DNA from 3 places in the Cupriavidus sp. 207A1 genome. Region 3 is predicted to be linked to each of the others. Evidence: predicted binding sites of a transcription regulator. Region 3 holds the regulator's gene; each other region holds the start of a gene.

Region 1 (10,590 bases), on a different contig from region 3:
CGCATCGAGCGGCGGCAGCGCAACAGCCGTGTCGCGGATATGCTCGGTGCCGACGCCGCCGTGCCCGAACAGCAGGACCGGTCCGAACACGCGGTCTGTCGCGACCCCGGCGATCAGTTCGAAGCTGTCGCTGTGGCTGACCATCGACTGGATGGTGAACCCGTCCAGCCGTGCCTCCGGAAGATCCTGGCGGATTCGTGCCAGCATGTCATGGCCCGCGCTGCGCACTGCGGCGGCGTCGGCGAGTCCCAGCGCTACGCCGCCAGCGGTCGATTTGTGGGTGATATCGGGGGAAAGGATCTTCAGTGCAACCGGATAGCCAAGGCCAGCGGCCTTGTGGACGGCGTCTTCGACACTGTGTGCGGTCTCGGTCGGCACCACCGGGATGCCGTAGGCAGCCAGTACTGCCTTCGCCTCTGGTTCCATCAGCATCTTTCTGCCACCGCTCAGGGCAGCGGCGACTATCCCGCGCGCCAAGACCTTGTCGGTCGGCCTCGAGGTGTCGTCGGCGGGTGGCGTGCGCATCAGCAGTTGCTGGTTTGCGTAGTACTCGCATGCCTGCAGGAAGGCGCGCACGGCTTGTTCCGGCGTCTCGAAGGTCGGCAGGCCGGCACGCTGGCACAGCTGGCGCGCCTGCTGCACCGTCTCACCGCCGAGCCACGCCGTCATCAGGGGCTTTCGCCCGGGCGGCGCGCTGACCAGCGCGGCAGCGATTTCCGCCGCTGGCACGATCGCAGTTGGGGCATGGATCATCAGCACGGCGTCGACCTCGGGGGCATCGCAAAGAATGGCGTGCGCTTCCTGGTAGCGCCGGACCGGGGCGTCGCCGATGATGTCGATGGGGTTCGCGCGTGGCCACGTCGCGGGAAGCACCTCGTCGAGCCTTGCGAGCGTCTGGTCAGAGAGGCTGGCCAGCGTGCCGCCGCCGTCCGCGAGGGCGTCGATGGCCATCACGCCGGCGCCGCCACCGTTGGTCAGGATAGCCAGCCTGGCCCCGCGCACACCGTGCAGCCGGGCCAGCATCTCGACCGCGTCGAACAGCGCCTCGGTGGTATCGATCCGCAACATGCCGGCTCGCCGGATCGCTGCGTCGTAGACGCCGTCCGTACCGGCAAGCGCGCCCGTATGGGAAGCGGCGGCGCGTGACGCCTGCGCGCTACGCCCGCCCTTGATAATCAGTACAGGCTTGCTGCGCGCCGCCGCGCGTGCCGCCGACATGAACCTGGCGCCGTGCCGGACCGCCTCGATATAGAGCAGGATGGCGCGGGTGGCGCTATCGCGGGCCAGGTAGTCGAGTACATCGGCCACATCCACGTCGGCGCTGTCGCCCAGCGAAATGAAGTGAGAGAAGCCGATCTGCCGCGATCTCGCCCAGTCAAGCACCGCCGTGGCCAGCGCGCCGGACTGGGTAGCGAATGCCAGGGTGCCTGCGATGGCCGCACCTGGCGCGAAGCTCGCATTGAGGCGTACGCCCGGAGCGATCAGGCCCAGGCAGTTCGGTCCCAGGACCCTGAGCAGGTGGGGCCGTGCTGCGTCCAGAACGGCCTGGCGCATAGCGCCGGCGGCACTGTCCGCCGGCCCCTCGAAGCCCGCGCTGAGCACAATCGCCGCGCGCGTGCCGATCGCACCGAGGGCGGCGACAAGACCTGGGATGGTGGCCGCGGGCGTACAGAGGATGGCGAGGTCGGGCGGCGCGGGCAGAGCCCCGATCGACGGATAGCAGGGCACGCCGGCGAGCGTCGCGTACTTGGGGTTGACCAGATACACCGGGCCAGTGAAGCCACTCGCCATCAGGTTGTCCAGCACCGTGGCGCCGACGCTGAGCGGCCGCCTTGTCGCCCCCACCAAAGCCACCGATCTTGGGCGAAATAGCGCATCGAGATTGCGGATTGTCATGACGGGTAGTCTGCCAGTGAACGCAGGTCGAAGTCTGGCAGAAGTCCGTCGCGGGTACCGGCGCGGCGGCTGCCGTCCCATGGCGCGGTCGTGTGCTTATAAGTTGACCAGGATGTCGTTTTCCACGGCGATCACGCCCGGCCCGGCCCACGCTGCCTCCAGCGCCGCCTCGCGTTCGGCCCAGGTGCGCAGGCTGCCGCGCAGCCGGACCACGCCGTCCTTGGCCTCGACGGCGACGTGCGCCGCATCATCCGTAGCCTGCCGCTCGATCGCCCGCTGGATGCGGTCCTTGACGTCCTGTGGCTGGACCGACGGCTGGACCACGATCGCGTTCGTCACGCCGACCACGCCGTACAGCCCCGCCACCGCGCGTTGGGCCGCCATGCGCTGGTAGTTCCAGTCAACCGTGCCAGTCAGGGTGACCGAACCATCTTCGACCATGACACGAATGCTATCAACCGGCACCATGGACGTCCACGCCAGGATATTGCTGGCCGCGCGCGCAATATCGGCGTCCGTGCGCCGGCACTCGCTGGGCAGGCGCACATCGATCTCTACCGCGATCGCCTTCACGCCTGCGACGCCCCGGACAGCATCCTCTGCCGCATACTTGGCCGCATGGCTGTCGAGGTGGCCGGTCAGCGTGACCACGCCGTCGCGGACTTGGACGCCGACCTCGGCGGCCTCGACGGCCGGATCCCAGGACAGCGCTTCCACGACACGCTGCTTGAGTTGGATATCGCCTTGCATATCGCCTGTTCCCTTCATCGCTTTGGGCCACTGGGCGCTCTGCCTCATAAGAGGCAGACGCGAGTCACGGCCTGGTTTCGAGTTGGTCAATCACTGCCGAGATGCCCGGTGCGGACCATACCGCACCCACTGCGGCGCGGCGGTCCGCCAGGGAATCGACCTCTCCCGAGAGTGTGGCCGTGCCCCCTTCCACCTTGACGGTGATGTGGTGTGCTTCGCGTGAGGCGTGCCGCTTCAAGGCGTCTTCGATCCGTCTCTCGATGTCGGGAGGCACGGCGGTGGCGTTGAGGCGAATGTTGTTGACAAGGCCGACGAGGCCCCGCAATTGGCCCACGGTACGCTCGGCCAGCCGCTTCTGATAGCCCCAGTTCACTTCTCCGGACAACGTCACCCACCCGCGCTCGACGCGGACCATGACGGCATCCGGGGGAATATGTACATGCCACTGCAGCGCTTCCCGAGCCGCTGCGGCAATGGACTCGTCCGCAAGTGCACCGGGTGCATGCACGTCCAGCTTGACGACCACCGCGCGCACGCCGGCAACGCGCTCCGCAGCGCGTTCGGCCGCCAGCTTGGCGGCGTAGCTGCCCAGATGGCCGTTAAGCGTGACGATGCCCTCGTTGACTTCAACCCCGATGGCCGCGGCGTCAATCGACGGGTCCCAGTCGAGCTCTTCGCTCACTTCCTTTTGAATCTGATGATCGGTTTTCATCTTGATCTCTTCCAGAAAGCGGGCGCCGCAATACGGCGCCGTTCATAAAAGCCACACCACATGCCGCATCACGCGTGCAACGTCGACTGGATGCTGCCTGAGCGTTCGCGTTGCAGCTCGTTGCGAATAAGCGCGGCGATCATGCCCCAGTCGGCCGCCAACGCGCCGAGCAGATCATCGAGCGAAATCACGCCGCTCACGGCTTCGTGGTCGAGAACCGCCAGGCGCCTGACGCCGTGCGACAGCATCATCTGGATCGCGTCGGTTAACGCGGCGTCCTGCGAGATGGCGACGAGCCCGCGCGTCATCACGTCGATGACCTCGGTGTGGCAGGGGTCGGAGCCGCTGGCCGCGGCACCGGTGACCATGTCCCGGTCGGTAACCATGCCGACCGCGCGCGTGCCATTGGGGGAATTTTCCGTGACGATCAGCGCGCCGACATGGCGGTCCCGCATCTGCACCGCCGCTTCCTGCAGCGTGCAAGACAGCGGTACGTGAACGGCCTTGGCGGAGCAGATATCCTGAACCCGCATGACATTCTCCTTGTCCGCGCCGCTTCAGCGGATGGTTACGCGCTGCTGCGGCGACGCTTCCTTTTTGGGTAGCACGACCCGCAGCACGCCGTCCTGGAAGCTGGCATCGATATTGTCTGTGTCGATGTTGCCGTCCAGGGTGAAGGCCCGCTGCATCGCGCCGCTATAACGCTCCTGACGAATCACGCGATCGCCTTCCTTGACCTCGGACGCCTTCTCCAGCTTGGCGGTAATCATGACCGTGCCGCGATCCACGCTGACGTTGATATCTTCCTTCTTCACGCCCGGCAAGTCCGCGGTGATGGCATAGCTGGCGTCGGATTCCGTCACGTCAACCTTGAAGGGCAGGTCGGCTTCCGCGCCCAGCCTCAGGTTGCGGAACATGCCCTGCAGCATGTCGCCAAGCGGTTCGATCGAGAACGGGTCATTGCGTCGGATATTGCTCATCGTAGTCTCCAGAAAAGCGGCAACACTGCCAGCCGGGTCCTTCTACTCTGGCAAGCGCCGGGCATTTCGACTTGTCTTGCATCAAGCCGATAGGAGATTGCGGTCGCGCTCCCGGGCAAAACCAGATGTCTGGCATACCGCCTGCCGGGGCGCCGAGGGTCCTGGTCAGCCCTGTGTCAGGGAAGCCTGACAGGACGGTCCGCAATACTGACGAATAACTCAGCGGAGCCTTCTAGGAAGGGGACGGGTGTCCACCCATACTTACGGTCAAAAGAACTTGGCACAGGTAGATGCAGACCTCCGACAGCCGGGTAACAGCGGGTCGGAACAGGATGGCCACAGTCCGGAGACAACCATGTATGAGATGCTCAGCAAGGCCGAAGTGCTTACCAACAACGCGGCTGATACCTTTGCCTCGTGCGAGCCCCGCTCGCCCGTGCTGGCGTCACGGCCTGCCGCGGCAAGCGCCGGGGCGCGCTGCGCCAGTTGCATGATGCGGCACATCTGCATGGCTGCAAGCCTGGAAGTCGATGACGTGGAGCGGCTCGACCGTGTCATGCAGGGGTGGCGGACGGTCAGGCACAACGAACGGCTGTTCCGCGCCGGCGATCCCTTCCGCAGTCTCTACGCCGTGCGGGCCGGCTCCTTCAAGACCGTTGTGACGCCGGAGCGCGGCAAGGAGCATATCTCGGGCTTTTTCATGGCCGGTGACGCCATCGGCATGGACGGCATTTGCGATGAGACGCACGCTTGCGACGCTATTGCCCTGGAGGACAGCGTGGTTTGCCTACTGCCCTACCATCTGCTCGAGGCGCTCTGCCGCGAGATCAAGCCGTTGCAGCGGCAGTTCCACCGCATGCTCAGCGCCGAGATTGTCCGGGAGGCAAACCAGATGATGCTGCTGGGCAACATGTCGGCCGAGCAGCGGGTCGCCAACTTTTTGCTCAGCATCTCCGCGCGCCATCGCGCCCGCGGCTACTCGGCCACATCTTTCGTCCTGCGCATGACTCGGGAGGACATCGGCAGCTACCTTGGCGTGACGCTCGAAACGGTGAGCCGGACCTTATCCAAGTTCCAGCACGAGGGCTTGCTGGCCGTGCAAGGCAAGTCGCTCGAGTTGTTGAACCTTGATGCGCTGGACGCGCGCTAGCCGTTCCACTGGTCCACGTGAAAGATGCAAGCGAGCCGGGCAGCAAGTAAGTCGACGCCTACGCCGGCGAAAACAACCCACGCCCGCCAAGCACTGCCTGGGGCCGATCCGATCATCATGAATCCATCGGGACTTCCCAGTGGAAGCCGCAACGGCCTTGACACGCATCAATAGCGCGGCGGTGAGCTGTCCTACGCTGAGATCAATACCTCGACTTCCCGGAGCCCCGCCATGTATCACCGCATCCTTGTTGCCATGGACGGCGGCGCCGCCTCGGAACTGGCGCTGGATCAGGCGATGGTGATTGCACAAGCCTGCGAGGCGGAAGTGGAGGTGGTCTACGTCGTCGATGATCGAAGCCCATTCATGGACGTGACAGGCCTGGATCCGGTGAGACTCGTGGAGGATCTCACCACCGCCGGCGAGAGCGTGCTTGCCGCCGCGCGGGGCCGGCTGGCCGCGGGCCATGTTCGCCATGCCACGCGGTTGCTCGGCAAGCCGATGGTACAGGGGGATATCGCCGTCACCATCGCGACAGAAGCCAACGCCTGGGGCGCGGACCTGATTGTCATGGGCACGCATGGTCGCCAGGGCGTCCGGCGTCTGGTCATGGGCAGCGTTGCGCGCGGGGTCGTCGCCGAGGCGCTCGCGCCGGTATTGCTGGTGCGGGCCCAACCAGCTTAAGCCATTGCGATTCAGGAGGGGCGTCACGCCAGTCAGCCATGTCCAAGATCGACTTCATCTGCGATGTACCGGAATATTGCCCGACTGGGCCCAGCTTGCAGTGCCCCGTGAAGGTGGACGGGGTACCGGCGGTCTATGAAATCACCGCGGAGGCGCTCGAAGACCATTTTGGCGCGCGCTCCTACCGCAGCGAAGACCTGGTGCCCGCATTCCAGCGCAACCGCCAGGACATCGAACAAGTGGCTGGATCCTTGTTCGAGATGACGGGCGCGAAGCATATCGTGCTGCACAGCGGGCATTTCCGCTTTGCGGTGTGATGGGGGCCGTTGCCATGGCGTTCCAGCCGCTGTGCCATGGTCCGTCAGGCCGCCAGGTATGGCGCACGCTTGCCGTGGCCGCATTGGCGTCGCTTTGCAGCGCCTGCACTTCAGTGCCGGATTTCTGGCGGCAGCCGAGACCGCGCGCCGTGGCGCACGTGCCAGCTGTCCCGGCTGCGGCATACCGGCTGTCCTTCGGTGGCGCATCGCTAATTGTGGTGCAGGTCGATGCCGAAGCCTTCGGCCAGCTCGCAATCTACGATGCCTGCCGCATAGGCAAAGAGCCATTCTTCGGCCCGTTTCAGGCTGGCGGGAGGGGCGGGCCAGTCCGGCGTAAAGCGTATGCCGAGACCACGGTCCGGCGCTTTGAGTTCTACCCGACCGCACAACTTGCCGGGCACGACGGTGTCCGGCAAGCATAGAACGATCTGAAATCCCTTGTACGAACATTTTGCTTCGGTCATACCCGGCCTCCGGAAGGATCAGGTGCATGCCACTTGACCGTGACTGCGGGCCCCTACGAGGCAATCATAGCCCTGGCATTGAAAGAGGTCTGCCCGTTACCTGCCGTTGAAGGTCCGGCGCCGGCCGTACGACAGAGCTTGCTTGATGGAGACAGCTGATGGACTACGCCACGATTCTGGTTCACCTGGACGCCAGCCGGCGCGTGTACCAGCGACTGCACCTTGCCACGCAACTTGCGGTGCAATACCAGTCGACGCTGGTCGGCTTGCTCGCCGTCGGCAAGCCCGATCCCGCCGGCATGCGCTATCTGGTCGATGGCGACCGCTATCTCGCTTCCTATAACGAATGGCAGTACCAAGTCGGCGAACGGGCGCGGAATGCGCTGAGGGATGCCACCGATGGGACGGCCGTTACGACGCAATGGCTGGCCCCGGACTGGGCGACCGCTGCCACGATCCAGGCCGAGTCTCGCTTGGCAGACTTGGTCGTGCTCGGACAGCATGAACCGGCTGACGAAGACGCGTACACGGAGCCGGCCTTCGTCGAATCCATCGTTCTGGAATGTGGGCGACCTGTACTGGTCGTACCGTACGCGGGATGGTTTCCCGGTATTGGCAAGACGATCCTGGTGGCCTGGAACGGGAGCCGCGAGTCTGCCCGCGCCATCGACGACGCTCTTCCGCTTCTCAGGCGTGCGGAGACGGTCAGCGTGGTGTCATGGACGCCGTCAAGCGCGCTGACATATCCATGGTTGTCGCCACCGCAATATGCGGTGGAATGGCTGGCGCGTCATGGCGTGACGGCGCAACTGCAGAGCTTTCCGGTCGACTCTGACGAGGATATCGGGCAACTGCTCCTGTCGCACGCAGCAGACCGGAATGCAGACTTGATCGTCATGGGGGCCTACGGCCATAGCCGAATCCGGGAACTGGCGCTGGGCGGCGTCACCCGGACACTACTTCAGTCGATGACCGTCCCATTGTTCATGTCGCATTAAACCGGCACCGATACAAGCGGTTTCGTTGCGCAGCGCCATCGGCAGATTGGCAGACGATGGCGCGAAGCCACGCGCGCACGCTGCAACGCATAGCCTGGAAGCCATCTCCATCAGGACGGTCGACCTGCCTCCAGTGTTTCGCGCACCGCGGCAATATGATCCCCGGCTGCACTGACGGCCATCTCCAGTTCCAGTTCGCTGCAATGCAACTCCCGGCACCAGTACTGCACCTCCAGGGGGTCCAGCAAATTGACGCGGCCCGGGTCCAGTGGCCTGGCCTCATTCTTTTCGTTGCACATGATTGGACCTCCATTCGCTGTGGTATCGCGTGATGCGCTCGCAATCCGGATAGCCGGCGGCACTACGAGGGACTCCAAGCGCGTAAGCCGAACAGGAGCAGGGCGCCTTGTGGCTACCGTAGATCGTACTCGCGCATCATTTCTGTGGTGACGGCGCGAACGGTAGTCAGGCAAGCCGCCGGTACAGCAGGAAAGCCATCGATGGTCCAGTTGCAGCCACCGTTGGTTGCCGTGTCGACACGGCGCGGCAACGGGATGCTGCAGTCGCGGAAGGCGTCGCCAAGGTCGGCGCACTCGTGCACGCGCCGCAGGATTTCGTCGCGGATCTGCTCCGCGCTGCCGAGATTCTTGATCATGTCGCAGACCCTCCAGCGGTGGTTCTGTGGTTGGAACGCCGTACCTGCGCGCTGCAACGTCACGTGCTCAGCCAGATGGCCCTGGCACCGGTATGGGTCAATCTAGACGTTGCACCCCGGATGCGGATTGCGCTGTATCAAGAGGGCCGCCGTGTGGCAAAACGCCGGCGCAAAGTCCAGAAACTGGTGCAGCCCGCAGCGGGGATCGTCGCTCAGCCTTGACGCGAATCAACGCCATCAGCGCTCTGTCACCTACCTTGTTTGTACGAGGAAACCGAAACGCCGGAAACACCAATGTGCCGCCCCACCTTTCTTCCTGCCACTGATGGCAGCCATTGCGCCGCGTCAGCGCCTGGACAAGGCCTTGCGCGGGCGCGGGCCACGCAAGCAGAAGCCTATGCGTGCGTCGTCGCAGACAGCCGTGACCTGGTTGCCAACTCAATCCAAGCCGCCTTGGCGTCGCTGCCGTCATGGGTAAGCGGGTGGTCCAGCGCGGCCCAGGCCATGCTGCGCATTGGATGGCTGCTGGCCGCGATGATGCCGCTATGGGCCTCGGCGCTCACCGGGTGCGCAATTCACTACGATCCCGGGGGCGTTGGCAACGCCGCCATGGTGCCGAATGGGGTCATGTACGCATCCGGGGGAAACGATGAGGCCGATACCAAAGCGATGCTGGCCATCGCCGACCGGTTCAATGTCCGGCTGACGATCGTGGATGCGGTACGCGGCGACCCGCTCCCGGGAACCGCCGTCTTCCTGGCCGGCAAGAGCGGGGGGGCGACCTTGCATGTCACGGAAGCGGGGCCGATGTTCTATCTTCAGCTTCCGGCAGGGGATTACCGAATTGCCATTGGCTATCAGGATTGGCTGCAGTTGACGGATATCGTCGTGGACGGACAGCCGCTGGATATGACGTTCCGCATGCCGGCGGAGGTGCCAACGGAGAACTGGCTGTTCTGCCGCAGCGAACCCGCGCAGCATGTGGTGAGTGGCAGCACGCGTCACCGCTTCGCATAGCACGTCGGACAGCGCCTCGCCGCCGGCTAGGTGAGCCGACCACGTGAAGTGGCGTGGCGCGAGAAGCACATCCAGGCAATTGATCAGCCGCACTCGCAAAAGCATGGGCGCACAAGATAAGCGCCATTGAGAGCCGGCTTTCCTTTGAGGCGGCAGAGTATCGGCTCGCCCACATATTTTGGTTGCGCTGAGAACACGCCGAGCTATATTGCTGTCAGAATCCTGCCACACGCACGCGACAGCCTGAAGTTGCCCGTATGACCGGCCAACCTTCCCCCCAAGGCAAGTTCCAGCCATTTGACAGATTACATCCTCGTGCCATCGATTTCACGATCGGCATGGGCACAGTCGCGGCGTTCATGGCACTGGCATATCTGGTGCACAAAGCGCTGCTGCGTTACTGGGAGGTTTCATCGCTGCTTGCTGTCTGGCTTGGGGCTGGAATCGGGCTGATGGTCGGACTGTTTCTGGTCCGCAGGCGTCGGGGGAGGCATCGGTCGTCCGAGAAGAGCGCAAGCCTGGAAAAAAATGAAGCGCGCATGTCGGCGATCATTCGCTCGTCAGTGGAAGCGATCATCAGCGTGGACAGCGAGCAACGCGTTGTGCTGTTCAACCCCATGGCGGAAGCACTGTTCGCCTGGCCGGCCGAACTGGCTATAGGCCGCCCCCTTGGCGATTTCATCCCCGAACGTTTTCGCGCCGCCCACGAAGAGCATGTGCGCCGGTTTGCTATCACTGGTGTCTCGGAGCGACAGATGGGTCGCCAACGCGCGCTTTTCGCCTTGAGGCGCGACGGCAGCGAGTTCCCGATTGAAGCGTCCATCTCCCAAACGGTTGAGGGCGGGACAAGATTGTTCACCGTCATGCTGCGGGACATAACCGAACGTGCGCGGGCTGACGAGGCGCTTCGTACGAGCCTGCAACGCGTGAAAGACAGCGAAGCGCGGCTGGCGGGCATCATCCGGTC
Region 2 (10,590 bases), on a different contig from region 3:
GCCCCCGCCGCTGCCTGCTGCAGGTTCTGCAGGATGCCGCACCCACTGGCGGGCTGGTGATGGCGGCAGGTCTCGCGCAATGCGCGCAGCTGGCCCTCGAGCGCCTCCAGCGCCACGCGCTGGGCATGGATCTGGGCGATCTGGCGGTCCAGCAACGTGTTGATGTCGTCGCAGTCCTGCGACGGGTTGCGCTCGAACTCGCGCAGGCGCCGGACGTCAGACAGGCTCATCCCGAGCGAACGGCAATGGCGCACGAAGTTCAGCTGCACCACATGGCCCTCGTCATAGCGGCGGTAGCCGTTGGCCTCGCGCGTGGGCGCGTCGAGCAGCCCTTCGCGCTCGTAGTAACGGATGGTCTCGACATCGCAGCCGCTGGACCGTGACAGTTCGCCGATACGCATGTGCCTGTTTCCTTTCCATACCCTGTAACCACTACAGGGTTGGCCATAGTGTAGGTCAGTCTGCCGCATCGTGCAGAAAGTGACGAAACGCTTGCAAACGGCCATGTGCTACCGCCGCCACGGGCGGCAACAGCGCCTTGCGGCATCCTGTAGAATTCCTTCCACTTCCACCGATAAGCCGTCCCCCTGTTCGTGCGCGTCCTGCGGCTGCTCCTGCTGGTCATGATGCTGGCCTTCCTGCCCCTGCCGGGCTGGGCGGCCGCATTCGCGCACGCGGTGCTGTCCACCAACGAAGCCACGGCCGTACCCGCCGCTGCGCTCGGCGCCGACGATGCGGATCGCGCCGCCGTGACAGGGGACCCGACAGGCGACCCTTTGCCGCTCCCCGAAGCCGCCGAGCCGCAGTGGCAGCCCGGCGCCGACCTGGCCGAGCAACTGCTGCCGGCCACGCCGCTGCAGCTGGCCCCCTCGCCCGGCCGTGCCGGGCCGCCTCGCTATGCCGGCGCCCTGCTGCCCGAACCCGACCTGCCGCGGCTGCCGCGACCGCCGCGCGCCTGATCTGACTGGCGCGGCCTGCCCGTGCCCGCCCGAACCCGCGTGCCGCAAACGAATGCGGCGCGCGCCTGCGGTCCCACCGCACCCTTGCGCCGCATGGCGCGACCTACCACTGCTCCACACACATGAAACGCGTACTGCTTTTCCTGGCGACCAACCTCGCCGTCATGCTTGTCCTCAGCATCACCGCCAGCGTGCTCGGGGTGAACCGCTTCCTGACCGCCAACGGGCTGAACCTGGGCACGCTGCTGGCATTTGCCGCGCTGATGGGCTTCGGCGGCGCCTTTATCTCGCTCCTGATGTCCAAGACCATAGCCAAGTGGTCGACCGGCGCGCAGGTCATCACCCACCCCAGCACCAGCACCGAGCTGTGGCTGGTGCAGACCGTCGAAAAGCTGGCGCAGCGCGCCGGCCTGCCGATGCCGGAAGTCGCCATCTACGAGGGCGAGCCCAATGCCTTCGCCACCGGCGCCACCAAGAACAGCTCGCTGGTGGCGGTGTCGACGGGCCTGCTGCAATCGATGTCGCATGAAGAGGTAGAGGCCGTGCTGGCGCACGAGGTGGCGCACGTCGCCAACGGCGACATGGTGACGCTGACGCTGATCCAGGGCGTGGTCAACACCTTCGTGATCTTCCTGGCACGTGTGGTGGGCTACTTCGTCGATTCGATGCTGCGCAAGAACGACGAGGAATCGAGCGGCCCGGGCATCGGCTACATGGTCACCGTGATCGTGTGCGAGATCGTGTTCGGCATCCTGGCCAGCATCATCGTGGCCTGGTTCTCGCGCCGGCGCGAGTTCCGCGCCGATGCCGGCGCCGCCGGCCTGATGGGCACCCCCACGCCGATGGTCGCGGCCCTGCGCCGCCTGGGCGGGCTGGATCCCGACGGTCTGCCGCAGAACATGCAGGCGATGGGCATCGCCGGCGGCAAGTCGTGGATGGCGCTGTTCTCGAGCCACCCGCCGATCGAGCAGCGCATCGCCGCGCTGCAGGCGGCGCGCTGACGCAACGGCTCAGTCGAACACGCGGCCGCGCAGCGCCTTGACCTGGCTGCGCTGGCTCTTGCCCTCCAGCCGGCGCTGGCGCGATGCCAGCGTCGGCCGCGTCGGCCGGCGCACGCGCGGCGGCGTGGCCACGCTGCGCACCAGCTCGTGCAGGCGCCGCACCGCATCGTCCCGGTTCTGGTCCAGGCTGCGGAATTGCTGCGCCTTGATCACCACCACGCCGTCGCGCGTGATGCGGTGATCGTGCAGCGCCATAAGGCGTTCCTTGTGGTCAGGCGGCAGCGAAGATGCCCGCACGTCGTAGCGCAGGTGCACGGCGTTGGATACCTTGTTGATGTTCTGCCCGCCCGCGCCTTGCGCGCGGATCGCGGTAATCAGGTATTCGTGGTGGGGAATGACCAGCTCGTCGACCATGGCTGCATCATAGCAAGCCGGCCCCCCGCCGGACCTCGCTAGCGCCACGAATAAGCCAGGCCGATGCCATAGGTGATCTGGTTGCGGGTGCCGCGCTGCGTGACGATGGGGCTGTCGGCCGCGTCGCCGGCCAGGCGCTGCGCGTAGACCATCGCGCCGCCATACCAGTGCTTGTCGAACTGGTAGATCATTGCCAGCCAGCCCGTAAACTGCTCCAGCCCGCCGCCCGGGCTGTAGACGGGCAGGCCGCTGGCGGCCGAGTCCGCCGGCGTTACGCCGAAGTAGGTACGGTTGAAGCTGCCGCTGACCCAGGTCGCGCCCAGGCCCATGCCGGCGTAGATGCGCTGGTGCAGCGGCATCCAGAAGGTGCCGGTGGCGGTGACGCGGCTGCCGCCGTAGACGATGCCGGCATTGGTCATCACGTTGATGCCGCCGCGCAGCCGCCACGGGACACGTCCGGGGTTCAGGTATTCATAGCCGATGTAGCCGCCCGCCTCCACCGTGGTGTCGATCTCGTGCACCTGCGCCACGACCGGATCGTCGACGTTGTTGCGGCCGAGGCGCAACCCTACCGCGGGCCCCCACTGGAAACCCGTCAGTCCGCCGAAGTTGAACTGCGCATACGGCCCATACCATTCCAGCAGCCGTCCGCCCGCGGTCACATAGCGCACGCCGGGCACCACGCCGAGCATGCGATCCTTGCCGCCGGCGAATTCGGTGGTGGAGCCAACTCCGAGGCCGACCATGTTCGGCAGCGATCCCGGCAGGCTTACCGGCGCGGCCTCGCCGGAGTGCGCGGCCACGACCAGCGCAATGCCGGCCAGCGCACCGCGCAGTCGGCGTGGAAGGCTTGTCGTGATCGCCATGGCATGTCGTCCGTGACAGGGTATGGTCGGGCGACTTTATCAGCATGGCCTGAGCGCCAGGTGGCGGGACCGTCCTGAAACTTTTCGCGCCGCGAATTAAGTCCGGGTCGAGATCCATGCCGGCGGTGGCGATATCCATGCCTCCACAGCCCGCATCATTCCAAATCCGGCAATGACATATCGACCTCCTTTGCCTTTTATTCCGGATGGCACATGATGAGCTCAGTTCGCTGAAGTCCGTGCGCGCGCGAAGCCGAGCGCGATTGCTGTACCCTGCGTGCACGGATTCAGGAACCCCCTGGAGTTACCCATGCGCCCCCGCCTTTCCGCACTGCTCGACCGGCTCTGGGAACAGGCAGTGCGCACGCCGCAACGCTTCGTGGTGTTGTCTTTTGCCGCCGCTTGCGCGCTGCTGCTGATCATTTCCGCGCACGGCCTGGTGGTACTGCGTGACCATGAAGTGCAGACGCTGCAGCAAACCCAGCAACTGCAAGTGGCCGGCATCAGCTCGGTGCTGAACGTTGAGTCCGAGCGGCTGCGCGGCGTGCGCAATTTCGCCCAGCACCTGATCCGCCTGCAGATGGGTCCCCACGCGGTCGAAGCCGATCCGCCGCTGCAAGCCGTCTACGCGCACCGCAACGACGACCTGTGGCAGCTGCCGGCGCCGGAAGGCGATGCGGTGCTGCTCGGCGCCGGCCCGCGCATGCTGGAAGGCCTGGATGGCTTTTCCCGCCGCGACGAAGACCTGCTGCCCGGCCTGTACGTGGCGCGCGGCCTCAGCCACCTGCTGAGCGCCGAGCCGGTCAACCCGCTGGTCACGCGCAAACTGATGTACGTGTCCACCAACGGCTTCTTTGTCACCTATCCGCCGGTGCCGCCAGCCCGCACCGCCGCCGTCTTGCGGCGCGTCAACGATGCAGGCCTCATGCGCGAGCACCTGCCGCGCAACAACCCCGATCGGACCCTGCACTGGCAGATGGTGCCGGTCGGCGGTGACAGTGGCATGTACCTGACGCTGAGCCTGCCGGTCTATCTCCACGCGCAGTTCCGCGGCGTGGCGATTTCCGCCATTTCGCAGCGCAGCCTGGACGACTACCTGACCAGCACCACGCGCAAGGGCGTGCACAGCTTCCTGATCGATATCGACGGGCACCTGATCGGCGCCAGCACGCGCGAAGTCAAGGGCGTCGAAAAGATTGACTCGGTGGTGCCGCCCGCCGGGCGCGAAGCCACGCCCCGGGAAATGTTCAGCCGCGGTGCCGGCACGATACACCTGCCCGACGGCAGCCGCCTGATGTTCGAGCGCATCGGCGGCAGCAACCTGATGCTGGTCGATTACTTCTCCGCCACCGACCTGCTGCTGCGCACCGCCTCGCACCTGAGCGCGGTGCTGGCGGCCAGCGCGCTGTCGTTGGCCCTGCTGCTGTGGGTCACGCTGCAGGGTTTCCGCAAGCTGTTTTCACACTACCTCGCCCGCGGCGAAGCACTGCGCGAACTGGCCGAGACCGACCCGCTGACCGGGCTGTCCAACCGTCGCATGTTCGAGGCGCGTTTTGCCATCGAGCACAACCACAGCCTGCGCGAGAAGACGCCGATGTCGATGATGATGGTCGATATCGACCGCTTCAAACGCATCAACGACAACTGGGGCCACGCCAGCGGCGACCGCGTGCTGAAAAAACTGGCCGACGTGGTGCGCGCGACCGTGCGGTCCATCGACGTGCCGGCGCGCATCGGCGGCGAAGAATTCGCCGTGCTGCTGCCGCGTACCAGCATCGCGGAAGCGACAGAGGCGGCCGAGCGGCTGCGCCAGGTCCTGGGCCAGGTAGTCTGCGAGCCGGCAGCCGACGCGACCGACAAGGGGGAGATCCGCTTCACGGTTTCGATCGGCGTATCGGACCTGGGCGCCGACGGCACCGACAGCCTCGACACCATGCTGATGGTGGCGGACCGTCGTCTCTATGCTGCCAAGAACGCCGGGCGCAACCGGGTCGTCAGCGACGACCCGGTGACAGAGCCGATGGACGACGGCACCCCCGCTCCTGCGCGCACGGCGTGAGCGTAGGTTGGAAAGCGAATCTGATCGCGTAAAGCGGGAATCCGGATGGGATTGGCGCGCCCGGCTGGGATCGAACCAGCAACCCCTGCCTTCGGAGGGCAGTACTCTATCCATTGAGCTACGGGCGCACAGGACGGTTTTGCAACCGGTTTTGCGGGTACAGCGGCTGCGGCGGGCGAATGCCGCCGCTGGAAAGTCGCATAGGATACCGCTTTTGCCCGGCGCCGTCCATGCGGGGCCGATACTGGCGCCGGGGAACGTCTCGCAACCGCCGCTTTTTGGCACTGGCAGGGGGGCTTTGGCGCTATAATCGCCAGCTATTTGCGTCAAATCGTGCCCGTCGCGCCGTCGGCGCAACGAGTCGACCGGGGTCAAATCCGGGCGGCTGGTTGTCGGCGACAATCGGGCCCCGGTCCGGGAGACAGGCCGAGGTACGCAAATGGCAACAGACCCAAGTCAGGCAAGGGCCGCAGGGGAGCGCGGGCGGTCCGGATGGGGCCGGATAGTGGTCAGCGAAGGGCCACACCAGGGCCAGAAAAAGCAAGCCGAGCGTAAGCGGCCAGAAGGTTTCCTGCAAAACTGAGAGTTCTGTATGAGCGACGTCCACAACGAACACCCCGAGCACGAGTCTCCCATCAAAACCCCGAAGCAGTTGATCGCAGTCGTGATCGCGGCGTTCCTGGTGCCGATCATCGTGATCATCCTGCTGGTCAACTTCGTCGGACACGGCTCGACCGAAAGCGCCGGTGCGAGCACCGCCGCCGAAGCCGTCAACGATCGCATCAAGCCGGTCGCCTCGCTCGAAATCAAGGATCCCAACGCGCCGCGCGTGTTCAAGACCGGCGAACAGGTCTACAAGGAAATCTGCGCCGCCTGCCACGCCACCGGCGCGGCGGGTGCGCCCAAGCACGGTACCGCCGGCGACTGGACCGCGCGCATCGGCCAGGGCTTCGACGGCCTGATGAAGTCGGTGCTCAACGGCAAGGGCGCGATGCCACCGCGCGCCGGCAGCACGCCTGACGACTACACCGATTACGAACTGGCCCGCGCCGTGGTCTACCTGGCCGACGCCGGCGGCGCCAAGTTCCCCGAGCCGCCGGCCCCGGCCGCTGCCGCGCCTGCAACGGCCGCAGCCCCTGAAGCGGCCGCCCCGGCTGCCGCTGCAGCGCCGGCCCCCGCTGCGGCTCCGGCAGCCGCTGCCGCACCCGCACCTGCCGCCGCCGCTGCCGCGCCGGCAGCTGCCTCGGCCGAAGTGGGCAAGAAGGTCTACGAGCAGGTCTGTGCCGCCTGCCATGCCGCCGGCGTGGCCGGTGCGCCCAAGTTCGGCGACAAGGCCGCCTGGGCCCCGCGCCTGAAGGAAGGCATGGATGCGGTCCACAACTTTGCGCTCAAGGGCAAGGGCGTGATGCCGCCCAAGGGCGGCTATGCCGGCCCGGATGCCGATGTGATCGCCGCGTCGGACTACATGGCCAACGCCGCCAAGTAAGCCGGCGCCGACGCCAACAAAAAACCCGCGCCTTGCGCGGGTTTTTTTTCGTCCGGCCCGGGGCCGCTCTTGCGCGCTACACCACGCGCGAGTAACGCGGCACGATACGGATCGGCTGGGTGCCGTCGTTGGCGGCGCGCGCGCCGCTGTCGACCGGCCGGGCGGCATCGTCGCGCAGGTAGCGGTCGAACACCATCGCCACGCGGCGCACCAGCAGCCGGCCCAGCGGCGTCACGGTGATGCGGCCGGGCTCGTGGCACACCAGTCCGTCGGTGGCCAGGCGCTCCAGCTCGGCCAGTTCCGCGGCAAAGGCCTCGTTGAAATCGATGCCATGGCGCGCCTCGATGGCAGGGAGATCGAGCACGCCACTGCACATCAGGTCGCCAATCAGCTCGCGCCGCAGGTGGTCATCGGCCGTCATCGCCACGCCCCTGGCCAGCGGCAGGCGGCCCTGGTCCAGCGCCCCGTAGTAGTCGTCGAGCGTGCGCGCGTTCTGCACGTAGCGCCCCGCGATCGCGCCGATCGCCGAGATGCCGAGCCCGACCTGGTCATAGCCGGCGTGCGTCGAATAGCCCTGGAAGTTGCGCTGCAGCCGGCCCTCGCGCTGGGCCACGGCGAGGTCGTCGTCGGGCAGCGCGAAGTGGTCCATGCCGATATAGACATAACCCTCGGCGGTCAGCCGCTCGATGGTCGAGACCAGGATGTCAAGCTTCTCGCCGGCTTGTGGCAACGCCTGTTCGTCGATGCGGCGCTGCGGCTTGAACACGTGCGGCAGGTGGGCGTAGCTGTAGACCGAAAGCCGGTCCGGGCGCAGCGCCAGCACCTGGTCGATGGTGCGGCCGAAGCGCGCCGCGGTCTGGTGCGGCAGCCCGTAGATCAGGTCCAGGCTGACCGAGCGGAAGCCCAGCGCGCGCGCGGCATCGACCACGGCGCGGGTCTCCTCGAACGGCTGGATGCGGTGGATGGCCTGCTGCACCTCGGGGTCGAAATCCTGCACGCCCAGGCTGACGCGGTTGAAGCCCAGCTCGGCCAGCAGCGCCATGCGGTCATGGTCGACACGGCGCGGATCGATCTCGATCGAGTGCTCGCCGTCGGCCGCCAGCGCGAAATGCGTGTTCAGCAGCGCCATCACGCGACGCATTTCTTCCGGGTTCAGGAAGGTCGGCGTGCCGCCGCCCCAATGCGACTGGATCACCTGCCGGCGCTCGCCCAGCCGCCCGGCCACCAGCGCCATTTCGCGGCCCAGGTAGCTGACGTAGCGCGCGCTGCGGCCGTGGTCGCGCGTGATGATCTTGTTGCAGCCGCAGTAGTAGCAGATGTTCTCGCAGAACGGGATATGCAGGTACAGCGACAGCGGCGCCGGCGCATCGGCGCGGCAGGCGGCCAGCGCGTCGTGGTACAGCGACGGGTCGGGGCCGTTGTGGAAGCGGTCGGCGGTCGGGTACGAGGTATAGCGCGGGCCGTTGCCGTCGATGCGCCCGGCCAGCGCGCGGAAGTCGGAGAGCGCGCGGCGGTCGAGCGCGGGGAAAGTCATGGCTGACGGGTTCATGGGGGCGCGGGGGAATGGGTATGCGACACGTCATCGTAGGACCGGCCCGGCGCCCGTAGCTTGACCGCCGTCAAATGCGCGCCTGAGCCGAGCGGCGCCGCTGCCGCTGGGCTGCACGCGTACGTCACATTGGTGTCATGGGTGCCGGGTACGCTGCGCGCCACCGCGCCCACGCGCGATCCGCCAGGTTCCAGCCATGTCACGTTCCCGCCGCTCCCCCACGCCCGTGCCGTACCCACCGCTGCGCGACCACCCGCCGGCAGACGCCGGCCGGCGCCGGCTGCTTGCCGCGACCGGCATGGCGCTGGCCCTGCCCGCGTTCTCTGCCCGGACACAGGCGCCGCGCACGGTGGTGGTGGGGCACCTGGTCGACCGCAACGGCGCCCAGTCCGACCTGGCGCGCGACTACCTGGCCGGGGCCAAGGTAATGTTCGACGCCGTCAACGCCACCGGCGGTCCTGTACGGATCCAGCACGTGGTGCGCGATGCGGACCCGGATCCGCGCCGCGCGCTGGCGCAGGCGGTGTCGCTGGCCGACACGGAACATGCGGGGCTGCTGTTCGGTCCCGGCGACCGGCTGCTGCCCGCGCTCGCGTCATCGACCGAACTGGCGCGGCGCGGCATGCAGATCATTGCGCCGCTGTCGGGGCTGGCGTTGGCCGCCGACAATGTCTGGTTCACGCGGGCCGACTACCAGGCGGAACTGGACGCGGCCGCGCAACAGTTGCGCGGCTACGGGCTGACGCACATCGCGCTGGCCGTGGCGCCGGATTTCGCGGTGTCGTCCCTGGCCCGGCTGGAGGCGCAGACCGGCACCCGCGCGGTGCTGCTGGAAGGCAGCGGCGACGCCGCGGCACGGCGCATTGCGGCAACACGCCCGGGCGCGGTGATCGTCGCCGGCGACACGCTGGCCTATGCCGAACTGGGCCGGGCGCTGGCGGCGCAGGGGTGGTACGGCTTCCTGGTGGGCCTGTCCGCGGTCAGCGCCAATGCCGCGCGCGAGATCCTGGGCCGCGGCTACGCCGGCGGGATGGTGCTGACCCAGGTCGCGCCGGGGCCGCAGCAGGCCACGTTGCGGGTGGTGAAGGAGCACGTGGCGCGCATGAAGCAGTACCTGGACGAGCCGCCGTCGCCGGCGACGCTGGCCGGCTATATCGGTGCCGCCTGGCTCGCACGTTCGCTGCAGGGTGTGCGCTCCGGCGGCACGGCGGAGTTGCGGCGGGCGCTGCAGGGGCGCGTCGATGTCGGCGACTTCACGCTGGACTTCACGCGCGGGCAGCGCGGCTCGCAGTACGTCACGCTGGCGGTGTCGGGCGCGCGGTAGAAGCTGCGCGGGCGCCGTGACCGCTCAGCCGGCGACCGCCTTGCCCCCATTGCCCAGCAGCGCCTTGAGCGCGCCGAGCCGGTCCTTGGGGCTCATCGCCGGGGTGTCGTCCTTGGGCGCCGGCGCTTCTTCCAGCTTCATCTCGCCGATAAAGCGCGACGGCTGGCACGAATAGGTCTCGCGCGCACGCTTGCGCTTCTTGCACCAGCTGATCTGCAGGCTGCGCTGCGCGCGCGTGATGCCGACATACATCAGCCGGCGCTCTTCCTCGATCTTCTCGTCGGTCATGTCGTCGTCTTCGCGGCAGTGGGGCAGGATGCCCTCTTCCACGCCGACCAGGAACACATGCGGATATTCCAGCCCCTTGGAGGCGTGCAGCGTCGACAGCCGCACCGCGTCGGGATCTTCCTCGCGCCCTTCGAGCATGCTCATCAGCGCCACGGTCTGCGTCAGCTCAAGCAGGTTCTTGCCTTCGCTGCCGAAGCCGTCGGCGTTGTCGTAGCCAGTGGCTTCCTCGCCCTCGACCGCTTCCGGCTTGGTGCCCTTGCGCTTGAGCCATTCGAGGAACTCCAGCGTGTTGGTCCAGCGCGACTGCGCCTGCCGCTCGTCGAAGCTGTCGTACAGGTAAGCCTCGTAGTGGATGCCGGCCATCAGGTCGTCGAGCACTTCAGTAGCCGGGTCCTTCGCCGCGCGGTCGGCCAGCCGCACCATCGATTCGCAGAACACGCGCAGCGGCTCCAGCTGGCGCGGCTGCAGCTTGCCCTCGATGCCGCCCATCATCGCCGCCTCGAACAACGACACCTTGGCCTGCCCGGCAAACGTGCCCAGCACTTCGAGCGTAGTGTTGCCGACGCCGCGGCGCGGCGTGGTGATGGCGCGGATAAAGGCGGGATCGTCGTCGGGATTGGCGATCAGGCGCAGGTAGGCGCAGA
Region 3 (10,590 bases):
CGGAAAGCGCGCCCTGCCCGGTTTCAGCGGCCAGGGCGTGTCCCTCAGTTGAACCAATGTTCCCGTGCTTTCATGATCAGCGACTTGGCTTCTTCCTCGCTGACACCGGTCATCTCGACCAGCTCGTCCACGGCCAGTTCGGCCAGGTCGTCACGCGTATGGATATCGCCTTCGGCCAGCTTGCCGATCAGTTCCGGGTTGAGGCCGTCGAGCGAGCGCAGGTCCTGCGACACCTCTTCCACCTTTTCTTCCCGGGCCAGTTCCATCGTCAGGAGCGCATCACGCGCGCGATTGCGCAGCTCGTTGACGGTGTCTTCGTCAAAGGCCTCGATCTCCATCATTTCACTGATGGGGACATAAGCCACTTCTTCCAGCGTGGAGAAGCCTTCCTCGATCAGGATGTCCGCGACTTCCTCATCCACGTCCAGCTTGGACATGAACAGCTTGCGCACGACATCGCTCTCTTCGGCCTGCTTCTGCGCCGATTCTTCCTGCGTCATGATGTTGATCTGCCAGCCGGTCAGCTCGGACGCCAGGCGCACGTTCTGACCGCTGCGGCCGATGGCGACGGCGAGGTTTTCCTCGTCGACCACCACGTCCATGCTGTGCTTCTCTTCATCGACAACGATCGACTGCACCTGCGCAGGTGCCAGCGCGCCGATCACAAACTGCGCCGGGTCTTCGGACCACAGCACGATATCCACCGCCTCGCCGCCGATCTCGTTGCGCACCGCAGTGACGCGCGTGCCGCGCACGCCCACGCAGGTGCCGATCGGGTCGATGCGCTTGTCATGCGCCACCACCGCGATCTTGGCGCGCACGCCCGGGTCGCGGGCAGCCGCCTTGATCTCAAGCAGGCCCTGTTCCATTTCAGGCACTTCGTTCTCGAAGAGCTTGATCAGGAAATCGGGCGCGGTACGCGACAGTTCGATCTGCGGGCCGCGCGCGGCGCGGTCGACATTCAGGATATAGGCGCGCACGCGGTCGCCGGTGCGCAGGTTTTCCTTGGGGATGATCTGGTCGCGGGCCAGCAGCGCCTCGACGCGGCCGGACTCGACGATCAGGCCCTTCTTGTCGGCGCGCTTGACCGTGCCGGTCATGATCTTTTCGCCGCGATCGAGGTAGTCGTTCAGGATCTGCTCGCGCTCGGCATCGCGGATGCGCTGCAGGATCACCTGCTTGGCGGCCTGCGCGCCGATGCGGCCGAACTCGACCGATTCGATCTGCTGCTCGATATAGTCGCCCAGCTCGATGCTCGGGTTTTCCTCGCGGGCCTCGAACAGCAGGATCTGCTTGTCCGGCTCCTGCAGGCCCAGCTCGTCGGGAACGACCAGCCAGCGGCGGAAGGTTTCATGCTCGCCCGACTCGCGATCGATCGCGACACGGATATCCACGTCTTCCTCGAAACGCTTCTTGGTGGCCGAGGCGAGCGCCGCCTCCAGGGCACCGAATACCACATCCTTGTCGACGTTCTTCTCACGCGCAAGCGCATCGACGAGCAACAGAACTTCGCGGCTCATTGCTTGTTCCCTTTTCTTTGATTTCCTTTGAAGTCGATCACCGGCACCAGGCGTGCCTTGTCGACATCGGATACGGCAAATTCCAGCAGCGCCGGGCCATCCTTGCCCTCGAACTCCAGGCCGATCTTCTCTTCGCCCGCGGCGCCGGTGGGCTCGCGCAGGATGCCGGTGAAGTTCTTCTGTCCGTTGACGGGCAGGCGCAGCGTCACGCGCGCCTCCGCGCCGGCAAAGCGGATGAAGTCGGCCAGCTTCTTCAGCGGCCGGTCCAGTCCGGGCGACGAGACCTCGAGGCGTTCATAGTCGACGTTCTCGACCGTAAACACGTGGGTGAGCTGGCGGCTCACCTTTTCGCAATCCTCGATGGCAATGCCGGTTTCAGGCTGATCGATATAGACACGCAGCAATCCGGCCGGGGCACGCTCGAGCTCGACCAGCTCATATCCCATGCCGCTTAGGGTGGTTTCGATCAAATCTGCCAGATGCACTGTTATCCCGAGTAATGGCCATCAACACCGTGGCAGGCAAACCCCGCCGGTGCCGTCCGGGACGACCCTGCTGCAGCGCTGCCTGTCCGCCAACCCTTTCCGCCCCAGGCGGAAGCACCGAAAACGGGCGAACCAAAAAAAAATGGGCGCAATGCCCATCATTCGCCCATCCTCGGACGAGGATGGCTTTTTGAATAGACTTGAATTATACGCGGATTATGTCGAAAAGGCAAAAGCCAGACATTACCGCGGACCGCATGCGGCGCAGGCAGGCGTTATGCCCGCCATGCGCCGCGTACGGCGCTTACCGATTGCCGCCGCGGTTGCCACCACGATTGCCGCTGCCACCACGCTGCGAACGGTTGCCACCCGACTTGGCTGCCTTCGGCATCACGTTGCCATTGGCCTCGCCACCGCCGCGGCGGGCCTTGCCCTGCCCCTGGCCGGCCTGCCCCCTGGCACCGCCCATGCCGCCCATGCCAGTACCGCCGCCGCGTCCCTGGCGCGCACCGGCGCCGCGGCCCCCGCCGAGGTTCGCGGCGTGCGAGGTCAGCAACGTCGGCCCGTGGCTGATATAGCCCATCGACGTCTTCATCGGATCCGGCTGGCTGCTGCGGCTGCCGCCGCCGCCACGAGGACCGCCCTGCTCGAAGCGCGGCAGGCCGTCCATGCCGGTATGCATCGGCATGCCGGCAATCGCCGCCTCGGTGCGCTGCTTGCGCCCGCCCACCTTGGTGGCGCCCTTGGGCGCCTGCTCGCCCTTGCCCGGCACCTTCAGGCCGACGCTGGTCATCAGCGCCTTGACGTCATTCGGCTCGACTTCCTGCCAGCGGCCGCGCTTGAGCCCGCGCGGCAGCAGGAACTGGCCGTAGCGGGTGCGGATCAGGCGCGACACGGTCAGGCCGACCGCCTCGAACATGCGGCGCACTTCGCGATTGCGGCCTTCGGTCAGGGCCACGTGGTACCAATGGTTGACGCCTTCGCCGCCACCGTCGGCAATACGCAGGAAGTTGGCCTCGCCGTCATCCAGCTTGATGCCGTGCAGCAGGCGCTGGCGGTCGGCTTCGGCCAGCTCGCCCAGCGTGCGCACCGCGTATTCGCGCTCGACGCCGTAGCGCGGATGCATGAACCGGTTGGCAATATCGCCCGAGGTGGTGAAGATCAGCAGGCCTTCGGTGTTGAAGTCCAGGCGGCCCACCGCGACCCACTTGCCGGTCTTGATGCGCGGCAGGTTGTCGAACACGGTCGGGCGGCCTTCCGGATCCGACTGGCTGACGATTTCGCCGGCAGGCTTGTGATACAGCAGCACGCGCGGCGGCTTGGTCGACACCTTGCGGTGGATCAGCTTGCCGTTCACGCGGACCTGGTCGGCCGGCAGGATGCGCTGGCCGATATGGGCCGGCAGCCCGTTGACCGAGACCCGGCCCTGCAGGATCAGCTCTTCCATCTCGCGGCGCGAGCCCAGGCCGCCTTCGGCCAGAACCTTGTGCAGCTTGGGCGCGTCGTCATCGGCAGACAGCTCGCGCACGGGCTTGGCCTTGGTGCGCGGGATGACGGTGTCTTCGCTGTCGTACTGCTCGGAGATGACGAAGCGGAACAGGTCTTCGCTGCCCGCCGCGGACTTGTCGGCGCCGGCCTGGCCCTTGCGCGGTGCCTGCGGCTTGCCGCCATCCTTGCGCCGGCCCTGCTGGCGCGCGCCGGCGCCCTGGGTGTCGCCGGTGGGCGCGGGCTTGCCGCTGCGCGGGGCCTGCTTGCGCTTGCGGCCAGGCTGCTCCGGCTTGTCGGCGCCTTCGGCGCGGGCCGCGCGGTCGATCTTGTCTGCCTTGCTGCCGCCCTGGCTGCCCTGGCCGCCCTGCCCGCCTTCGCCCTGGCCCGTCTTGCGCTTGCCGCGGCCGCGCTGGCCGCCACGCCCGGCACCGGCGGCGCCCGCGCTGGCGGCGGCACCTGCCTCGCCGGCATCGCCCTGGCCGGCCGCGCCGGCGCCTTCGGCGCCCTCGGCGCGGTCCTGCGCGGCCTGGCGGCGCGATGCCACCAGGTTCCTCAGACCGCGGCGCAGCCCCTTGCGGCGGGGCGCGGCGTCGCTGCCCGTTCCGGGTTCTGCGGCGCCGGTGTCGGCGGATGCGCCCGCGTGGCGGGCGTCTTGCTCAACGGAATCAGACAAGATATTCACTATCGGATGTTGCATGTTGTTCAGTTCGGCACGCGCTCGTCGTGCTCGCTCGGGTGCGGCGGGGTGCCGTCTTCAGGCAGTTGGTCCCGCGCCCCGTCCGGAGGGGTTGCAGCCGATTCGGTGGCATCGCCCGCACCGGCCTCAACCACCGTCTCGGCAGCCGGCTGCGCGTCAAAGCCATCGGCACCGTCTTCGCGCGCGGGCGCGCTCTCGGCCGCTGACGATGTATCGGCCGGCGTGACCGGCTCGGCAAAGGCTTCCTCGTCGGCGCTGGCCGGCTTGTTCGCCGCCAGGTCTTCGAAGTTGATCGCCTGCTGCTCCAGCAAGGCGGCCTGTGCCTGCGCCTGAGCGTCTTCCAGCGGCGGCAGCTCGTCCAGCGTGCGCAGCCCGAGGTCGTCCAGGAAGGCCTTGGTGGTGGCATACAGCGCCGGGCGACCCGGCACGTCGCGATGGCCGATGACCTCGATCCAGCTGCGGTCCTCGAGCTTCTTGATCACTTCCGTGCTGACCGTCACACCGCGGATTTCCTCGATATCGCCACGGGTCACCGGCTGGCGGTAGGCGATGATCGCCAGGGTCTCCATCACCGCACGCGAGTATTTTGGCGGTTTTTCCGGATTCAGGCGGTCGAGGTATTCCCGCATTTCGGGCCGGCTCTGGAACCGCCAGCCGCTTGCCAGCGCCACCAGCTCCACGCCGCGCGGGCGCCAATCCTGGCGCAGTTCGTCCAGCAGCACGCGGATAGTGTCTGCGCCGACGTCATCGTCGAACAGGCGGCGCAGATCGTTGACGCGCAACGGTTCCTGCGCGCAGATCAGCGCCGTCTCGAGGACGATCTTCGCCTCTTGGGTATTCATGTTGATGGTGTGCAGCCTGTCTTTGCACCTGCTCCCGGACGGATCCGGGGCACCGGAGATTTTGGATACAGCGGTGCCAAAGCCACCGCCATCTCATTGCGCAGCGAGCCGGATACCTGCCGTACCCAGGCCGTGCACTTCCCATTCTTTGCATCGAGTTGCCGGGGCTTCCGGCAGGAGATCGTCCGCATGCCGTCATGGATCGGCCAGCGAACCTCTTGCGTCGCTCGTCCGCACAAACGGACATCGCGGTCGGCGAACTGAACGCCTCGGACGCAAGAAAATACGGGTATCGGGAGCAAGGCCGGCATCTACCACGCCGCAGCGCCAACCGGACTTTTGAACCAGATCTTTTGAACCGGATGGATCGCGGGGACTGGCGCTCATCGAAAGCCTTCCGCTTCCCGCGTCCCGAGCGCGCCTTCGGATAGGAAGACCGCCAGGCGCTGATCGCCGCTGCTTACCGCAGCCTGTCTGACTCCGCGCGATACCGCAATGCTGGCGATTGTATGGCATTCCCGGCTCCGCCTGCAACCATCATCCTGCTTGCGCGGGGTGCCGGCGCCGCAGGATGCCGCATGGGGCATCAAAACACCAGGCAAAAGCCCTGTTCCGCCAGCGAATGTGGCAGCAGCACCGCTCGCGCAATGCCAAGCCCGCCGAACGCCATCACGGCAAGGCCCGCGCCCAGGCGCACGCCCGGTCGCCGCGACCACAGTCTCAGATAGCCGGACAGCCCGGACAGCACCAGCAGGTTCGGCAGCGTGCCAAGCCCGAACACGCCCATCACCAGCGCGCCCGAGCCGGCATTGCCCGCCAGCAGCGCCAGCGTCAGCGCACCGTAGACCATGCCGCACGGCACCAGCCCCCAGGCCAGGCCCACGCCATAACGCCGGGCCAGCCCGCCGCGCGCCCGCACGAAGGCCGGCAACGCGCCGGCGACGCCGCCGAGCCGCCCGGCCACCGCAGCGCCGGCACGCGCCGCCAGCCGCTCCAGCCAGTTCACGGTAAAGGTACTGCCGCGCAGCAGGCGCCAGCCCGACCACAGCAGCATCAGGCTGCCGGCGCCGAACAGCCAGCGCTGCACTGGCAGGTAGTCCTGCTTCCAGGCGGTGGCGCCCGCGGCGCCCAGCGCCGCACCGAGCAGCATATAGGTGGTAATCCTGCCAAAGTGCATCAACAGTAACTCGCCGAGCCATGCAGTGCGGCTGCGCACCAGGCTGACCGGCGCTGCCTTGCCGCGCCGCTGCTCCACGGCCAGCGCCACGCCGCCGCACATGGCGGCGCAGTGCACGCCGCCCAGCAGAGCGAGCAGGAAAACGCTGATCAATACTCCAAATGTCAATTCTGTCTCCCTGCCGGATCACATCGCACGGTAAAATGCCCATATCGTGCCCCGCTGCCATTTCTAGCAGGTTCCAATTGCTCACTTCCATCCCCATTACCGAGATGTCGCCCCGCTGCTCCACCTGTGCGATGGGACAGCTGTGCCTCCCGGTTGGCATGTCGCAGCAAGACCTTGCCAAGATCGACACGCTGGTGCAGGAACGCATCCGCGTGCACAAGGGGGAAACCCTTTACCGCATGGGTGACCCGCTCACCGCGGTCTACGCCATCCGCTTCGGTACGCTCAAGACGCATGTCACCACCGAAGACGGACGCTCGCAGATTACCGGGTTCCACCTGCCCGGTGAAATCGTCGGCCTCGACGGCCTGGGCGAGATGCAGCATGCATCCGATGCGACCGCACTCGAAGATACCGAGGTATGCGTGGTCCGCATGAACGATCTGCAGACGCTGTCCGCCGACCTGCCTTCGCTGCAACAGCAGTTCCTGCGCCTGATGGGCAAGGAAATCACGCACGACCAGCTGATGCTGGTCACGCTCGGCTCGATGCGCGCCGAGGAACGCCTCGCCGCCTTCCTGATCAACCTGTCGGAACGGCTGTCGGCGCGCGGTTATTCGGCGTCCGAGTTCGTGATGCGCATGAGCCGCGAAGAGATCGGCAGCTACCTCGGGCTGAAACTCGAGACCGTGAGTCGCCTGTTCTCGCGCTTTGCCGAGGCCGGGCTGATCCAGATCCGCCAACGGCATGTCAAGCTGATCGACATCGACGGCATCAAGCAACTCTACAGCCGTAGCTGCTGAGCCACCGCGGCGTTGCCGCGCCGCCTGCGGCGCCGGCAACGCGATAGTCCTTCCCTATTCCAGTTCGTCCGTATCCGCCAGCCGCGTCGGCATGGTGTACAGCGTCAGCCCGCTGGACAACGCGCAGAACACCCACGCCAGCAGGAAGCCGACGGTATAGACCGACTCGCGCGACGATTCGATCGGATGGCCGAAGAATTTGAGGTCGCCCGGATCGACGACGGAAAAAACCGTCGCCGTCGCCAGACCCGCCATCAGGAAGCCCGGCCACAGCACCCACATCAGCCAGCGCAACCTCATGGCTGCCTCGCTGCCGCGGACTTGGGCGCCACCGCTTCCACCTTCTCGACCACCAGGCCATGCCGCGCCGCGCCCTGCACCGGCAGGTCGGGGTGTGCCGACGCCAGCCAGATCGTCACGCCGCACGCCACCATGGCCACCAGCGGACCGGCCATCAGCAGCCATGGCCACGGTTCCTTCCACCACGGATTGCCTTGCTGACTCATCTTGCCCCCTTCGTCCTGGCGACTACGTGTGAGTCGCCTAGCTTCACAAATCGCGCGGCACGATAAAACTGGTGGATTGCCGAATTTCAGCATGCCCTTGCTCCGTGCCTTCGCTCGTTACTGTTACGTTGATCTTGTGCGTGCCTTGCCTGGCGGCCTCTATCGGCACGCGGATGCGGATCGGCAGCAGCCGGTTGGAGGTTGGCGCCAGCGATTCGGCCTGCTTGTCGTATTCGACCGTCAGGTCCTTCAGTTCATCGCTGTCGGCACGCACGCGGATCTGCATCGGCGCCTCGGTGGTGTTGATCAGTTGCAGCCGATAGACGTTCTCGATCCAGCGCCCTTCCACCTCCCGGCCCAGCGCACCGCGATCGCGGATGATGTCGACCTTCAGCGGCGTGCGCAGCATGATCGACGCCATGAACCCCGCCAGCAGCGCCACCCAGATCACCGAGTAGATGATGACGCGCGGACGCAGCAGGCGCTTGCGCGATGCCGCAGCGGACAGGCCCTTGCGCATTGCGTTTTCCGAGGTGTACCGGATCAGCCCGCGCGGGTAGTCCATCTTGTCCATGACCTGGTTGCAGGCGTCGATGCAGGCGCCGCAGCCGATGCACTCGTACTGCAGGCCATCGCGGATGTCGATGCCGGTCGGGCATACCTGCACGCAGATGCTGCAGTTGACGCAATCGCCAAGCCCGGCCTGGTGATGGTCGGTCTTGCGCGAGCGGCTGCCGCGCGGCTCGCCGCGGCCGACGTCATAGGTCACGACAAAGGTGTCGCGGTCCACCATCACGCTCTGGAAACGCGCGTAGGGGCACATGTACTTGCATACTTGCTCGCGCATGAAGCCTGCGTTGCCCCACGTGGCGAACGCGTAGAACAGCATCCAGAATGCCTGCCAGGGGCCCAGCGTCAGCGCCAGTACCTCGCCGCCCAGTTCGCGGATCGGCGCAAAGTAGCCGATGAACGTGAAACCGGTCCACAGTGCGATCAGCACCCACAGGAAATGCTTGGTTGCCTTGATGCGGAATTTGCGCAGGCTCCACGGATCCCCGTCGAGGCGGATGCGGGCGATGCGGTCGCCTTCGACCCGCCGCTCGATCCACATGAAGATCTCGGTGTAGACCGTTTGCGGGCACGCGTAGCCGCAGAACAGCCGTCCCGCGATCGCCGTGAACAGGAACAGCGCCAGCGCGGAGATGACCAGCAGCACCGCCAGGTAGATCACGTCCTGCGGCCACAGCACCAGTCCGAAGATATAGAACTTGCGCTCGCCAAGGTCAAACAGCACGGCCTGGCGTCCGTTCCACTGGAGCCAGGGCGTGCCGTAGTAGATCAGCTGGGTCAGGATCACCAGCCAGACCCGCCAGCTGGAGAACGCGCCCTTCACCGAACGCGGATAGATTTTGCGGCGGACCTCGTAAAGGGTTTCTTCCGAGGTCTCGCCCGGCGCAGCGGCCGACCGTTGCAGGTCGGCCGCCCGGGCCACTTCTTCGGTCCCGGGCGCATTCATGGGCGAGTTCTCCCGCGAGCCTCGAGCGCTCGCTCACATGAGTCGTCGATCATTGCCCGGCTCCGCCTCCCGTATTGGACAACCCCCACACATAGGCCGTCAGCATGCGGATGCGTTCGGGCGTCAGGATTTCCTCGTGTGCCGGCATATGGTTGTTGTGGCCCTTCAGGATGGCCTCGACGATGCTGGCTTCCGAGCTGCCATAGAGCCAGACATTGTCCGACAGGTTCGGCGCACCGAGGGCCTGGTTGCCCTTGCCGCCGGCGCCGTGGCAGGCCACGCAGGTGGTCTTGAACGCGCCCTCGCCGCGCGACACGCGGATCGGATCCGACGACAGCCCGGACAGCGAACGCACGTACTGCGCCACGTCGCCCGCCTGCTTGGCATCGATGACAGCGCCAAACGGCGGCATCACGCCATTGCGGCCCTTGGCGATGGTCTGGCTGATGGTCTCGGGCTCGCCGCCGTACAGCCAGTCGTTGTCGGTCAGGTTGGGGAAGCCCCGGCTGCCGCGCGCATCGGAGCCATGGCACTGCGCGCAGTAGTTCAGGAACAGGCGCTGGCCGATCTCGCGTGCCTGCGGGTCCGCCGCCACCTGCTTGACGTCCATCTTCAGGTACTTGCCGTAGATCTCGTTCTGCATGCGTTCCTGCGCCGCGCGGTGCGCGGCCAGTTCGCCCTGCGTGGAGAACTTCAGCACGCCGGCGTACGAGCCCAGGCCCGGATACAGCACAAGGTAGGCCAGGCCGAAAATGCAGGCCAGCAGGAACATCCACATCCACCAGCGCGGCAGCGGGTTGTTCAGTTCACGCAGGTCGCCATCCCAGACATGGCCGGTATCTTCCGTGCCGCCTGGGGTCTTGGTGATCTTGCGTTGGGAGAACAGCAGCCATACGCACCAGACGATGCCGATGAGCGCGATGGCGGCAATGTAGTAACTCCAGAAATCGGAAATGAAATCGCTCATGGCTAGGTGTTCCGGCTCGATGTTGTCGTAGTTTCGTCAGGCAGCGCGAACGGCAGCATGGCGGATTCGCGGTTGGCGGCCTGGCGGCCGGCGGACCAGGCCCACCAGCAGATGCCGAGGAAAACGACCATGGACACGACGGTCGCGATGGCGGTGATCATGGCCATGGCTTACTCCTTCGGTGCCGCGGCGGCGGCATCGACGCGCACGTTGCGACGGTTGGTGCCGAGGCCCTGCAGGTAGGCAACCAGCGCGTCTTCCTCGGTCTTGCCTTTCAGCTCTCCCGGCGCCTTTGCGATGTCGGCGTCGGTGTACGGCACGCCCAGCTTGACCAGCGCGCGCATGCGCGCCTGGATATCGTTGGTGGGCAGCTCGGCCTTCTCCAGCCACGGGTACGACGGCATCACGGATTCCGGCACCA

Evidence for each region. Region 3 encodes FNR, which switches genes on or off when oxygen is low (the NO sensors DNR and NnrR bind a similar motif). Its sites were predicted from a motif close to TTGATNNNNATCAA; they were not measured.
Region 1: a site for FNR is predicted at 5,646-5,659, ahead of AC3FMM_RS17330 (universal stress protein). Genes of this name have one in related genera too.
Region 2: a site for FNR is predicted at 8,395-8,408, ahead of hemN (oxygen-independent coproporphyrinogen III oxidase). Genes of this name have one in related genera too.

The regions. Positions count from the first base shown of each region.
Region 1 is NZ_JBYOJO010000008.1:276,750-287,339, reverse strand. It holds gene AC3FMM_RS17360 (bifunctional acetate--CoA ligase family protein/GNAT family N-acetyltransferase) at 1-1,896, opposite strand, end outside; gene AC3FMM_RS17355 (BON domain-containing protein) at 1,993-2,646, opposite strand; gene AC3FMM_RS17350 (BON domain-containing protein) at 2,711-3,358, opposite strand; gene AC3FMM_RS17345 (CBS domain-containing protein) at 3,427-3,891, opposite strand; gene AC3FMM_RS17340 (Hsp20/alpha crystallin family protein) at 3,916-4,338, opposite strand; gene AC3FMM_RS17335 (helix-turn-helix domain-containing protein) at 4,703-5,488, shown strand; gene AC3FMM_RS17330 (universal stress protein) at 5,720-6,172, shown strand; gene AC3FMM_RS17325 (DUF1488 family protein) at 6,211-6,489, shown strand; gene AC3FMM_RS17320 (hypothetical protein) at 6,699-6,953, opposite strand; gene AC3FMM_RS17315 (universal stress protein) at 7,112-7,951, shown strand; gene AC3FMM_RS17310 (DUF3606 domain-containing protein) at 8,062-8,250, opposite strand; gene AC3FMM_RS17305 (hypothetical protein) at 8,364-8,606, opposite strand; gene AC3FMM_RS17300 (peptidase associated/transthyretin-like domain-containing protein) at 8,901-9,623, shown strand; gene AC3FMM_RS17295 (PAS domain-containing sensor histidine kinase) at 9,881-10,590, shown strand, end outside.
Region 2 is NZ_JBYOJO010000016.1:58,352-68,941, reverse strand. It holds gene AC3FMM_RS25335 (Cd(II)/Pb(II)-responsive transcriptional regulator) at 1-401, opposite strand, end outside; gene AC3FMM_RS25330 (hypothetical protein) at 624-959, shown strand; gene htpX (protease HtpX) at 1,082-1,960, shown strand; gene arfB (alternative ribosome rescue aminoacyl-tRNA hydrolase ArfB) at 1,970-2,374, opposite strand; gene AC3FMM_RS25315 (MipA/OmpV family protein) at 2,413-3,240, opposite strand; gene AC3FMM_RS25310 (diguanylate cyclase) at 3,551-5,299, shown strand; tRNA gene AC3FMM_RS25305 (tRNA-Arg) at 5,352-5,427, opposite strand; gene AC3FMM_RS25300 (c-type cytochrome) at 5,892-6,785, shown strand; gene hemN (oxygen-independent coproporphyrinogen III oxidase) at 6,862-8,319, opposite strand; gene AC3FMM_RS25290 (ABC transporter substrate-binding protein) at 8,531-9,658, shown strand; gene AC3FMM_RS25285 (UvrD-helicase domain-containing protein) at 9,683-10,590, opposite strand, start outside.
Region 3 is NZ_JBYOJO010000003.1:234,711-245,300, reverse strand. It holds gene nusA (transcription termination factor NusA) at 45-1,520, opposite strand; gene rimP (ribosome maturation factor RimP) at 1,517-2,005, opposite strand; gene rluB (23S rRNA pseudouridine(2605) synthase RluB) at 2,310-4,190, opposite strand; gene scpB (SMC-Scp complex subunit ScpB) at 4,196-5,032, opposite strand; gene AC3FMM_RS06730 (sulfite exporter TauE/SafE family protein) at 5,619-6,377, opposite strand; gene fnr (fumarate/nitrate reduction transcriptional regulator Fnr) at 6,455-7,180, shown strand; gene AC3FMM_RS06720 (hypothetical protein) at 7,235-7,480, opposite strand; gene AC3FMM_RS06715 (FixH family protein) at 7,477-7,686, opposite strand; gene ccoG (cytochrome c oxidase accessory protein CcoG) at 7,730-9,202, opposite strand; gene ccoP (cytochrome-c oxidase, cbb3-type subunit III) at 9,252-10,169, opposite strand; gene AC3FMM_RS06700 (cbb3-type cytochrome oxidase subunit 3) at 10,172-10,336, opposite strand; gene ccoO (cytochrome-c oxidase, cbb3-type subunit II) at 10,340-10,590, opposite strand, start outside.